Reyranella humidisoli: one gene and its partner. The protein of the gene in region 2 binds, or shares a complex with, the protein of the main gene of each other region. Links are inferred from orthologs where the notes say so. Each region holds a gene or a part of one and is shown on either strand. Other genes may lie near its edges.

The links.
Region 1: the proteins of dapF (region 2) and KQ910_RS01300 are in contact, whole or in part, in a solved structure (PDB 5YGU), measured with the Escherichia coli proteins. The link is inferred for Reyranella humidisoli from one-to-one orthologs.

The regions. Positions count from the first base shown.
Region 1 is NZ_JAHOPB010000001.1:263,063-266,881, reverse strand. Bases 31-3,025 are described here. They hold KQ910_RS01300 (RNA pyrophosphohydrolase), read right to left. Parts: upstream 1,775-3,025; coding sequence 1,286-1,774; downstream 31-1,285. Other genes in these bases: KQ910_RS01290 (S41 family peptidase), read right to left, coding at 2,939-3,025; KQ910_RS27115 (divergent polysaccharide deacetylase family protein), read right to left, coding at 1,771-2,916; KQ910_RS01305 (ferritin-like domain-containing protein), read left to right, coding at 458-1,276; atpC (ATP synthase F1 subunit epsilon), read left to right, coding at 31-344. In the rest of the region: more of atpC, read left to right, coding at 1-30; more of KQ910_RS01290, read right to left, coding at 3,026-3,819. UniProt on the Escherichia coli protein: Master regulator of 5'-end-dependent mRNA decay.
Region 2 is NZ_JAHOPB010000001.1:1,562,433-1,568,955, reverse strand. Bases 2,730-5,588 are described here. They hold dapF (diaminopimelate epimerase), read right to left. Parts: upstream 4,654-5,588; coding sequence 3,805-4,653; downstream 2,730-3,804. Other genes in these bases: KQ910_RS07670 (hypothetical protein), read right to left, coding at 4,660-5,577; ftsY (signal recognition particle-docking protein FtsY), read right to left, coding at 2,730-3,795. Outside these bases: KQ910_RS07700 (sulfurtransferase TusA family protein), read left to right, coding at 1-78; KQ910_RS07695 (phosphoglycerate kinase), read left to right, coding at 124-1,329; KQ910_RS07690 (NUDIX hydrolase), read left to right, coding at 1,341-1,940; KQ910_RS07685 (septation protein A), read right to left, coding at 2,078-2,671; more of ftsY, read right to left, coding at 2,668-2,729; KQ910_RS07665 (2-hydroxychromene-2-carboxylate isomerase), read left to right, coding at 5,628-6,230; KQ910_RS07660 (CPBP family intramembrane glutamic endopeptidase), read right to left, coding at 6,240-6,523. UniProt on the Escherichia coli protein: Involved in the succinylase branch of the L-lysine biosynthesis and in the biosynthesis of the pentapeptide incorporated in the peptidoglycan moiety. Catalyzes the stereoinversion of LL-2,6-diaminopimelate (L,L-DAP) to meso-diaminopimelate (meso-DAP).

The sequences.
Region 1 (3,819 bases), 1.3 Mb from region 2 along the record:
TCGTCCCGGGCAGCGAAGGCGACTTCGGCGTCCTGCCGGGCCACGCCCCGCTGATCTCGACCGTCCGTCCGGGCGTCCTCGAGGTCTACCAGGGCAACAAGGTCCAGCAGCGCTTCCTCGTGGCCGGCGGCTTCGCCGAGGTCACGCCGGAGCGTTGCACGGTGCTCGCCGACGAGGCGGTACCCTTCGAGCAGGTTACCGTCGCGCAGCTCGACGACCGCGAGCGCTCGGCCCGCAACGACATCACTGACGCCGCTACGCCCGCCGAGAAGGCTGCCGCCGAGAAGAATCTGGGCATTGCCCAGGATCTGAAGCGCGCCCAGGCCTTCTACGCCAGCCGCTGATTTCAGCGCTACTGCGCATTTTTCAGTCGAGAAGTGCACCGGTCTGCCATTGAAACGCAGGCCGGAGGTGGGTTTATTACGCTGGTAAGACAACGCGCCGAGGGTGCTCGTTCATGGGTAACTGGACACTCGAGACGATCGCCTGGGATCGCTTCGATGCGTCGAAGGTCGATCCGGAGATCCTTCGCAACATCAAGGCCGCAGCCCTGGTGGAGCGGAACGGAGGCGACTACGGCATCTATCTCGGCCGGGTGTTCGCCGGCGACGTGTTGTTCATGGACGCCGTCGACAACTGGGTCGTCGAGGAAGTGCAGCATGGCCTGGCGCTCGGCCGCTGGGCCCAGCTGGCCGATCCGACGTGGGATTTCGACGCCGCCTTCGAGCGCTTTCGCACCGGCTACAAGCTGCCCCTGCATGTGAACGAATCGGTGCGAGGCAGCCAGGCCGGCGAAATGATCGCGCGCTGCATCGTCGAGACCGGCACCAGTTCCTATTACAGCGCCCTCAAGGACGCGACCGAGGAGCCGGTGCTGAAGCAGGTCTGCCAGAAGATCGCGGCCGACGAGTTCCGCCACTACAAGCTGTTCTACGAGCATCTCAACCGCTGCCTGCAGCGCGACCGGCTGAACCGCTGGGCCCGCCTGCGCATCGGCTGGGGGCGTCTGGCCGAAAGCGAGGACGACGAACTGGCATACGCCTACTTCGCCGCCAACGAACCGGTGGATGCGGTTTACGACCGCAAGCGCAACATGCAGGCCTATGCGCGCCGGGCCTATCCGCTGTACCGGCAGACCCATGTCCAGCGCGCCATTGCCATGGTCCTGAAGACGATCGGTCTTGAACCGCAGGGCCGGCTCAACAACCTGATGACGCGCGCCGGCCTCTGGTTCCTGCGCCGCAACGCCGCCAGGCTGGCCGCCCAGAACGCCTAGAGAAGGCGCTTAGATCAGGTCGGCGAATTCCGTGAACACCGCGTCGTAGACGGCGCGCTTGAAGGGCACGATCACGGACGATAGTTCGCCCGGGGCGATCCAGCGCCAGGCGACGAATTCCTGGTCGTGCGCATGGATGTCGATGTCGGCATCCGTTCCCGTGAAGGCCAGCGCGAACCACTTCTGCGCCTGCCCGCGCCAGCGTCCCTTCCAGTAGGCGGGCCGCCGGTCCTCCGGCACCTCGTAGGCGATCCACCTGGCGCTTTCCCGCAGCAGCAGCGCCTTGGACGTGCCGACCTCCTCCTGCAACTCGCGGCAGGCGGCTTCCACGGGCGTCTCGCCCTTGTCGATGCCGCCCTGGGGCATCTGCCATGCATCCGGCTGGTTGGCGCGGCAGCCGACGAAGACGCGCCGGTCCGGGGCGATCAGCATCATGCCGACGTTGCGGCGATATTCATCGGGACGGCCGGTCATCATCATCATCATCATGTTCTTCATGGGCGGAGCTGGGCGGGCTGGGTACGCATCCGGTTCATGCAGGCATCGCGGCATTCGAAATGGCCGATGATCGGCACCATCGACACGTCCTTGCGCGCTTCCTGCCCCTTGTACCAGCCGCGCAGGGCCGTGATGGCTTCCTCGTCCGGTTGCGCGACGCCGAATGCATGGCGGGGCGCGCGGTCCGGGGCCGCCTCGGCGACCCAGGCCGCCAGTCGGTCGAGATTGCCGACGACGCCCTCGCCGGCCAGCTTGTAGTCGAGTACGTCGGTGCTGCGGGCGTAGCCCACGCCCAGTTCCTCGGTCAGCCGCTGGATCGAGGCCGGGCCGGGCATCGGGCTGATCTCGATCAGCGCGAGGCCACGATCGGCGATCTCCTTCAACAGCGGGCGCAGCACCGCCTCGGCCAGGGCGGGGCGGCCGGGCGCCGCGACGACAAGGCCCACATAGCCCTCGCCGCGCGCGAGGATGGTCCGCAGCCGCTTCAGGTTCTCCGCGGCATCGGCTGCCGCCTCGATCGGGCGGAGGCCGCGTTCGCCCACGGCCGGGTCGTCCATCGGCAGCATGAGGTAGGTTTCATGGCCGAAGGCCCGCGCCTGCTGGAGCCAGCGCGGCAGATCGGGCGTGCCGGGCAGGAACGCCAGGCTGACTTCGGGTGGGAGTTCCTCGATCGCCTTGCGCATGGCCGGCTCCTTGAGGCCGACATTGATCATCAGCAGGCCGAGCCGTGCCGGTGCGCCGACCGACGGATCGAAGCGCCGGGCATTGGCGATCCAGGGCATCCAGCCCGAGGGCGAGATGCGCGGCAGCCGCAGCCCGTCGGTGGTGATCTCGATCATGCCGGCCGATTCCTCGGGCGGCAGCTTGCGGAACCCAAGGGACGGCGCTGGCCGGACCGGCAGGGGCAGGGCCTGGATGGGGGCAGGTTCGGGCGGCACGGCGGCCGCGGACGCGGGGCTGACGGGTGAAGCCGCCACCGCGCTGTCCATCGCTCGCGTCGCCTCGCCGTCCAGCAGGTACCCGAAGACGACACCGGCAGAACCGGCGATCAGGGCGAACACGAAAAGGTAAGCGGCGACCAGCCCCCTGTGGGTCGGTCGCCGCTTTGCCGTTACGTCGCCGCTTCGGCCGGTGCGGGCCACGGCGTCATTCCCGGAAGGGCTTTCAGTTGGCCTTGCCGCTGTAGAGCGAGATGCCGCGGATAAGGTCGGCAGCGCGCAGCAGCTGGTAGTCGGCAGCCTGCTCCTTCGGCGGCTCGTCCGGATCGCCCGACGGCGTTGTCTGGGGAGTCGCCTGGGGAGCCTTCTGGCCGGCGGCCTTGTCGTCGGTCTTGTCGCCCGGCTTGCCGGCTTCCGGCTTGGCCGGCGGCGGCGGGGCGACGGGCTTGTCGTTCGGGTTGGTGATCGAGCGGCGCAGGTTTTCCTCGCGGAAGCTCGAACGCTGCTGGATGCTTTCGATCTTCGCGGGCTCGACCTCGATGTCCGGCTTGATGCCTTCCTTCTGGATGGAGCGGCCCGACGGCGTGAAGTAGAGCGCCGTGGTCAGGCGGATCGCGCCGCCGCCGGTCACCTGCATGATGGTCTGGACCGAGCCCTTGCCGAACGAGCGCGTGCCGAGAACGATGGCGCGGCGGTGATCCTGCAGCGCGCCGGCCACGATCTCAGACGCCGAGGCCGAGCCGCCGTTCATCAGCACGACAATCGGCAGCCCGTTGGCGACGTCGCCCGGCTTGGCGTTCCAGCGCTGGACCTCGTCGTTCTTGCGCGCCTTGACCGAAACGATCTCGCCCTTGTCGAGGAAGGCGTCGGACATCGCGATCGCCTGGTCGAGCAGGCCGCCCGGATTGTTGCGCAGGTCGATGATGTAGCCCTTGAGCTTGTTGCCTGCTTCCTTCTTCAGCTTCTCGACGGCGTCGAGCACGCCCGGCGTCGTCTGCTCGGTGAAGGAGGTGACGCGGATGTAGCCGATGTCGCCGCCCTCGAGGCGGTACTTGACCGGCTTCACCTTGATCGTCTCACGCGTCAGCGACACGTCGAAGGGATCCT
Region 2 (6,523 bases):
TGCCGGCAGACCGGCCACGAGCTGGTCTCGGCGACGCGCGAGGGCGAGGTGCTGGTATTCGTTATTCGGAAGCGCTAGACGGCGGAAACGCCAGACGGCCGTTCGACAGACAAGAGAGAGTTCATGCCGCAGACGACCTTCAAGACGATCGATTCCATGGACATGTCCGGCAAGCGCGTGCTGGTGCGCGTCGACCTGAACGTGCCGATGAAGAACGGCAAGGTGACCGATGCCACGCGCATCGAGCGCGCCGCGCCCACGATCAAGGAGCTGGCGGCCAAGGGCGCGAAGGTGATCGTGCTCAGCCATTTCGGCCGCCCCGACGGCAAGCGCGTACCCGAGATGACGCTGCGCCCGCTGATCGAGCCGCTGGAGAAGGCGCTCGGCAAGCCGGTGGGCTTCGCGGAGGATTGCATCGGCCCCATCGCCGAGGATTCGGTGCGCAACATGAAGGCCGGTGACGTGCTCCTCCTTGAGAACCTGCGGTTCCACAAGGGGGAGGAAAAAAACGAAGCGGGCTTCATCGACAAGCTCTCGCTGCTGGGCGACGTCTACGTGAACGACGCCTTCTCGACCGCCCATCGCGCCCATGCCTCGACCGAGGGACTCGCCAATCGCCTGCCGGCGGTCGCCGGTCGCCTGATGCAGGAAGAGCTCGAAGCGCTCGACAAGGCGCTTGGCAATCCGAAGCGCCCGGTGTGCGCCATCGTCGGCGGCGCCAAGGTCTCGACCAAGCTCGAGCTGCTCGGCCATCTGGTGGGCAAGGTCGACAGGCTGATCATCGGCGGCGGCATGGCCAACACGTTCCTCCACGCGCAGGGGTTCCCTGTCGGCAAGTCGCTTTGCGAGAAGGATCTGGCGTCCACCGCGCTCGAGATCGTGGAGAAGGCCAAAGCCGCCAGGTGCACGGTGCTTCTGCCCATCGATGTCATGGTCGCGGGCGAGTTCAAGGCCAATGCCCCTCACCTCGTCGTCGATGCCCATGCCTGCCCCGACGACCAGATGATCCTGGATGTCGGGCCCAAGTCGATCGCCCTCTACCAGAAGGAGCTGGCCGACTGCGCGACCGTGGTGTGGAACGGCCCGCTCGGCGCTTTCGAGATCAAGCCGTTCGATACCGGCACGGTCGCGCTGGCGCAGGAAGTGGCCCGGCTCACCACGGCCGGCAAGCTCCTGTCGGTGGCCGGCGGCGGCGACACGGTGGCGGCGCTGGCCGCGGCCGGCGTCGAGGAGAAGTTCTCCTACGTCTCGACCGCGGGCGGCGCCTTCCTCGAATGGATGGAAGGCAAGACCCTGCCCGGCGTCGCGGCGCTGATCCGGGCTGCGTAGGAGCGAGAAACATGAGTGCCCCGCCGACACCACCCGATCGTCCCCGCCTGCCGTGGGATCCGCCCGAGCATTTCGAGAAGCGGGTACCCGAGGGCGACAATCGCGAGCGGCTGATCTGCGGGCGCTGCGAGTTCATCCACTACCAGAATCCCAAGGTGGTCGCGGGCGCGGTCTGTACTTGGGAAGACAAAATTCTATTGGCCAGGCGCGCCATCGAACCGCGCAAGGGCTTCTGGACCCTGCCCGCCGGCTACATGGAACTGGGCGAGACGACCGAGCAGGCCGCCCAGCGTGAGGCCCTGGAAGAGGCCTGCGCCACCATCGAGATCGACCGGCTGCTGGCCATGTACAGCGTGGCGCGCATCGGCCAGGTGCAGATCATGTACCGCGCGAAGCTGGTCACGCCGGACATCGCCTGCGGCATCGAGAGCGAGGAAGTGGCGCTGGTCGACTGGGCCGATATCCCGTGGGACCAGCTCGCCTTTCCGACCGTCGTCTGGGCGCTCGCGCATTTCCACGAATCGCGCGACAAGGCCGACTTCTCGACCTACTCCAACCCGACCGGCGACCTCGCCCGCATGTGGCCGCCCAGGAAGCCCGCGGGCGTCTGACCTCTTTCCTCCCCATTCAAATGAGGAGGTGTCGCGTCATACGCGACGGAGGGGTCATGAGGTGATCGATCGTTCTTCGGCGCTCCCGGACATTGCAAGCAATGTCCTGCCGCTTCCTGGCCGAGCTCTGCTCGGCCTCAGCTGCCCCGCGCGAAGGGATTGTCGTCGCCGTCCCAATACTTCTTCAGCAGCGGAATCTGCAGGAAGGCGAAGACCAGCGTGAGCGGGAAGCTCAGGAACATCTTGCTGGCGATCCAGGTGTCGGTCGGGAAGTTCCGCCACATCACTTCGTTCACGATTGCGAGCACGAAGAAGAACATCGTCCAGCGCATCGTGAGCTGATACCAGCCCTCGTCGGTCAGCTTGAAGGCCGCGCCGAACAGCGGCTTCAGCAGCGGCTTCTTGAACAGCACGAGCCCGCCGCCCAGGATCACGGCGAACAGGCAGTTCACGATGGTCGGCTTCAGCTTGATGAAGGTGTCGTCCTGCAGCCAGATGGTGAGGCCGCCGAACACCAGCACGAAGAAGCCGCCGACCAGCGGCATGACCGGCCAGCGCTTCTCCAGCCAGCGATAGCAGGGCAGCGCGACCGCGGTGGCGACGATGAAGATGCCGGTGCCCCAGTAGATGCCCCAGCGGCCGTTGGCGACGAAGAACAGGATGAGCGGCGCAAGTTCCAGCGCCGTGGCGTAGAGTTTGCGCGCGCCGTTGTCGTCGCTCTTCTCGCTCATGCCGGCAATCCCATCAATCCGCGCGCGAAGGCACGGGCTTCGAACGGCCTGAGATCGTCGATGCCTTCGCCGACACCGATGGCCACGACCGGCAGCTTGAACTTCTCGGCGAGCGCCACCAGCACACCGCCCTTGGCGCTGCCGTCGAGCTTGGTCAGCACCAGCGCATCGACCGGCGACATGGCCTTGAACGTCTCCACCTGGGCGTGGGCGTTCTGGCCGGTGGTGGCATCGAGCACCAGCAGGCAGGAATGCGGCGCCTCGGGATCGAGCTTGCGGATCACGCGCACGATCTTGGCGAGCTCTTCCATCAGGTTGGTCTTGTTGTGCAGGCGGCCGGCGGTGTCGATCAGCAGCACGTCGGTCTTCTCGGCGCGCGCCCGCTCCAGCGCCTCGTAGGCGAGGCCTGCGGCATCGGCGCCGGTGGGCTTGGATACGACCGGCACGCCGGCGCGATCGCCCCACACCTTGAGCTGTTCGACGGCGGCGGCGCGGAACGTATCGCCTGCCGCCAGGATCACCGAACGGCCCTCGCCCTTGTAGAGCCCGGCCAGCTTGGCGATGGTCGTGGTCTTGCCGCTGCCGTTCACGCCGATCACCAGCACGACATGCGGCTTGCGCGCAGGATCGATGGACAGCGGCACGGCGACCGGCTGAAGGATCTCCGCGATGTCGTCGGCGAAGGCCGCGCGCACTTCCTCGTCGGTGACTTCCTTGCCGAAGCGCTCCTTGCCGAGCTTGGCCACGAGCCGGCTGGCCACGGTGACGCCGAGATCGGCCTGGATCAGTGCATCCTCGAGATCGTCGAGCGTCTGCTGGTCGAGCTTCTTCTTTGTGAAGAGACCGGTGATGCTTTCGGCGACCTTCTTGGTCGACTTCGACAGGCCCTCGCGCAGACGCGACAGCCAGCCCTTTTTCTCGACTTCGGGCTTCTCGACCTCGGGTTCCTTCTCGGCCACCGCTTCGACGGGAGCCGGCTCAGGTTCGGACTCGGCCGCGACGGCCGGCTCTACCGGTTCAGGCTTCTCGACTTCGGGCTCGGCCGGCCTGGGCGTCTCGACGGCCGGGGTGCCCCGGCGAAACCGCGCGAACCAGCCCTTCTTCTCGGGTTCCGTCTCGCTCACCGCGGCACCTCAGGAAAGCAGGGAGCGGTCGAGTTCGCCCCTGTAGGCGAGCGCGATGCCGCCGGTCATCGAAACATGATCGTCGCGCAGCCACTCGATGGTGAGGGTGCCGTGCTCGACCACGACATCGACCTTGCGGCCGGTGAGCCCGCGCCGTGCCGCGGCGACGCCGGCCGCGCAGGCGCCCGAACCGCAGGCGAGCGTCAGGCCCGCGCCGCGTTCCCAGACACTGAGCTTCACCCTGTTCTCGCCGATCACCTGGGCGACACCGACGTTCACACGCTCGGGAAAAAACGGATCGTGCTCCAGCTTCGGCCCCAGCTCCGTGATCGGGATCGCCGCCAGATCGTCGACGAAGAAGGTCGCATGCGGATTGCCGACATTGGTGCCGACCGGATCCTGCAGCGGGCCGATGCCGACCGGCAGGTGATTCGTGTCGCACGCCGTCGCGACCGGAATCTCGCGCCAGTCCATCCGCACCAGTCCCATGTCGACGGAGATCACGGGCAGGCCGTTGGCGCCGCGGCCGACCTTCTGCGATTCGAGCAGGCCAGCGATGGTCTGGATCGTCGCTTCCTCGGCCTTGAGTTCGTCCATCACCACCGAGGCGACGCAGCGCGTGGCGTTGCCGCAGGCCTGGGCCTCGGTGCCGTCGGGATTGTAGATGCGCATGAAGATGTCGGCCTCGCCTTCGGTCGGCGGCTCCAGCACGATGAGCTGGTCGCAGCCCACGCCCAGGCGGCGGTCGGCGATGGCGCGGCGGCGCGGCGGCGTGAGATCGAGCGCAGCGGTACGCGCATCGAGCACGACGAAGTCGTTGCCCAGCCCGTGCATCTTGAGAAAAGGCGTTCCGGCCATGCGGCGCTATATGGCGGTTCGGCCGGGCCAGCGCAACGAGCGCGCCCGCACCTGGCCCGCGTGCGGACCGCCGATTTCGCGCACGTCGAGCGTGGCGAGCCGCTTGGTGTAGATCGTGAGATGCAGGATGCCGAGCGCCTCGTAGGGCATGGCCGGCTCCACGAACAGGCCGCGGCCGGCGTCCCAGGCCGGCGTGGCATGATGGACCGGCCAGTTGCAGCGACTGGGCAGCGGTTCGCAGGCGAAGCCGCGGTCGTACACCAGGACGTTCAGCGCCACCTGGTCGGTCATGTCGGTGGACCGCCGCAGGGCTTCGCCCAGCAGTTCCGCCCAGCCCCGCCAGTGAGGCGCCCCGGCCGCGAGCGCGAAAACACCGGCATTGATCAGCGGATAGCGGATCAGCCGCTCGGCGGTTTCCCGGTCGAAGCAGGCCTCAAACGCCGCGCCGTTGATCGTCGAGAATTCCTTCCAGGCGTGCCGATAGTGGCGCATCGAGCGGTGAATCTCGGGTGCGACGGCCAGTGCGCCGGTGCGCGCGGCGCTCAGGAACAGATCGACCGCGTCGCCCTGCTGTACCCAGCAGTCGCCGTCGATCCAGAGATACAGGTCGAAGCCCGGAAAATAGCGCGGCAGGAAGGGCCGCGCCGTCAGCGCCTTGTAGCCGTCCTTCAGGTTCTCGCGGCCCGGGAAGTCGAAATCCCACTCGGGCACGACGAGCGTTGCACCTCGTTCGCGACACCACGCACGTTGTTCCCCGGTCAATCCGCAATCGAGCACCCCGAGCGCCAGCGCCCGACCCACGTCCGTCGCCTGAAGCGACTCGATGCAATCGCGCATCAGGCCGAAATAGGCGGCGTCGCCGCCGGTGATGGCAATGGCCCGTCCGGAATGAGCGTCTTCGGTCACGCCGCGAAGATGGCGCATCGACAGGCTTTGCGCCACAGTCCGCGCCACTGGAGAAATACGAGGAACGCATGGGCAAGCATGTCGACTACTACGTCTCGCTGAATTCGCCGTGGACCTATCTCGGGTCCGCGCGCTTCGACGCCATGGCGAAAAAGCACGGCGCGAGCGTCACGATCTGGCCGGTCGATTTCGGCTCGATCTTCGCCGTATCCGGCGGCCTGCCGCTGCCCAAGCGTTCGCCGCAACGCCAAGCCTATCGCATGATGGAGCTGAAGCGCTGGCGCGACCATCTCGGCGTCAACACAACGCTCGAGCCCAAGTTCTTTCCCGCCAACGAAGTGCCGGCTGCGAAATGCGTGATCGCGCTGCGCGAGCAGGGCCGCATGGCGGACGCCATAAAGGTCGCTCACGCCTTGCTGACCGGTCTATGGGCCGAGGAGAAGAACAGCGGCGATCCGGACACGCTGAAGGCGATCATCGACGGCTGTGGCCTCGACGGCGCGGCGGTGATGAAGGCGAGCGAGGCCGCGGGCATTGCCGAGAAGCGCGAAGCCTACACCAAGCATGCCATCGAGCAGGGTGTGTTCGGCGCGCCCTCGTTCGTCATCGACGGCGAGATCTTCTGGGGCCAGGACCGGCTCGACTTCGTCGAGCGCAAGCTCGCCTCCTGATCTCTCCGATCAGGAGCCGCCCAGGAACGCCGCGGCCGCCACGGCGATCGTGTTGTTGATCATGTGCGCCACGATCGTGGGGACCAGCGAGCCGGTACGCCAGCGCAGCCAGCCGAACCAGAAGCCCAGCGGCAGGACCAGAAGAATGTGCACGGGCTCTGCATGGGCGGCCGCGAAAGCCAGCGAGCTGATCACGAAGGCAACGAGGTTGTTCCACCGGCCGGCCAGCCAGCCGTAAAGCAGGCCGCGGAAGACGAGTTCTTCTGCAAGGGGGGCCAAAATGCCCAGGACGG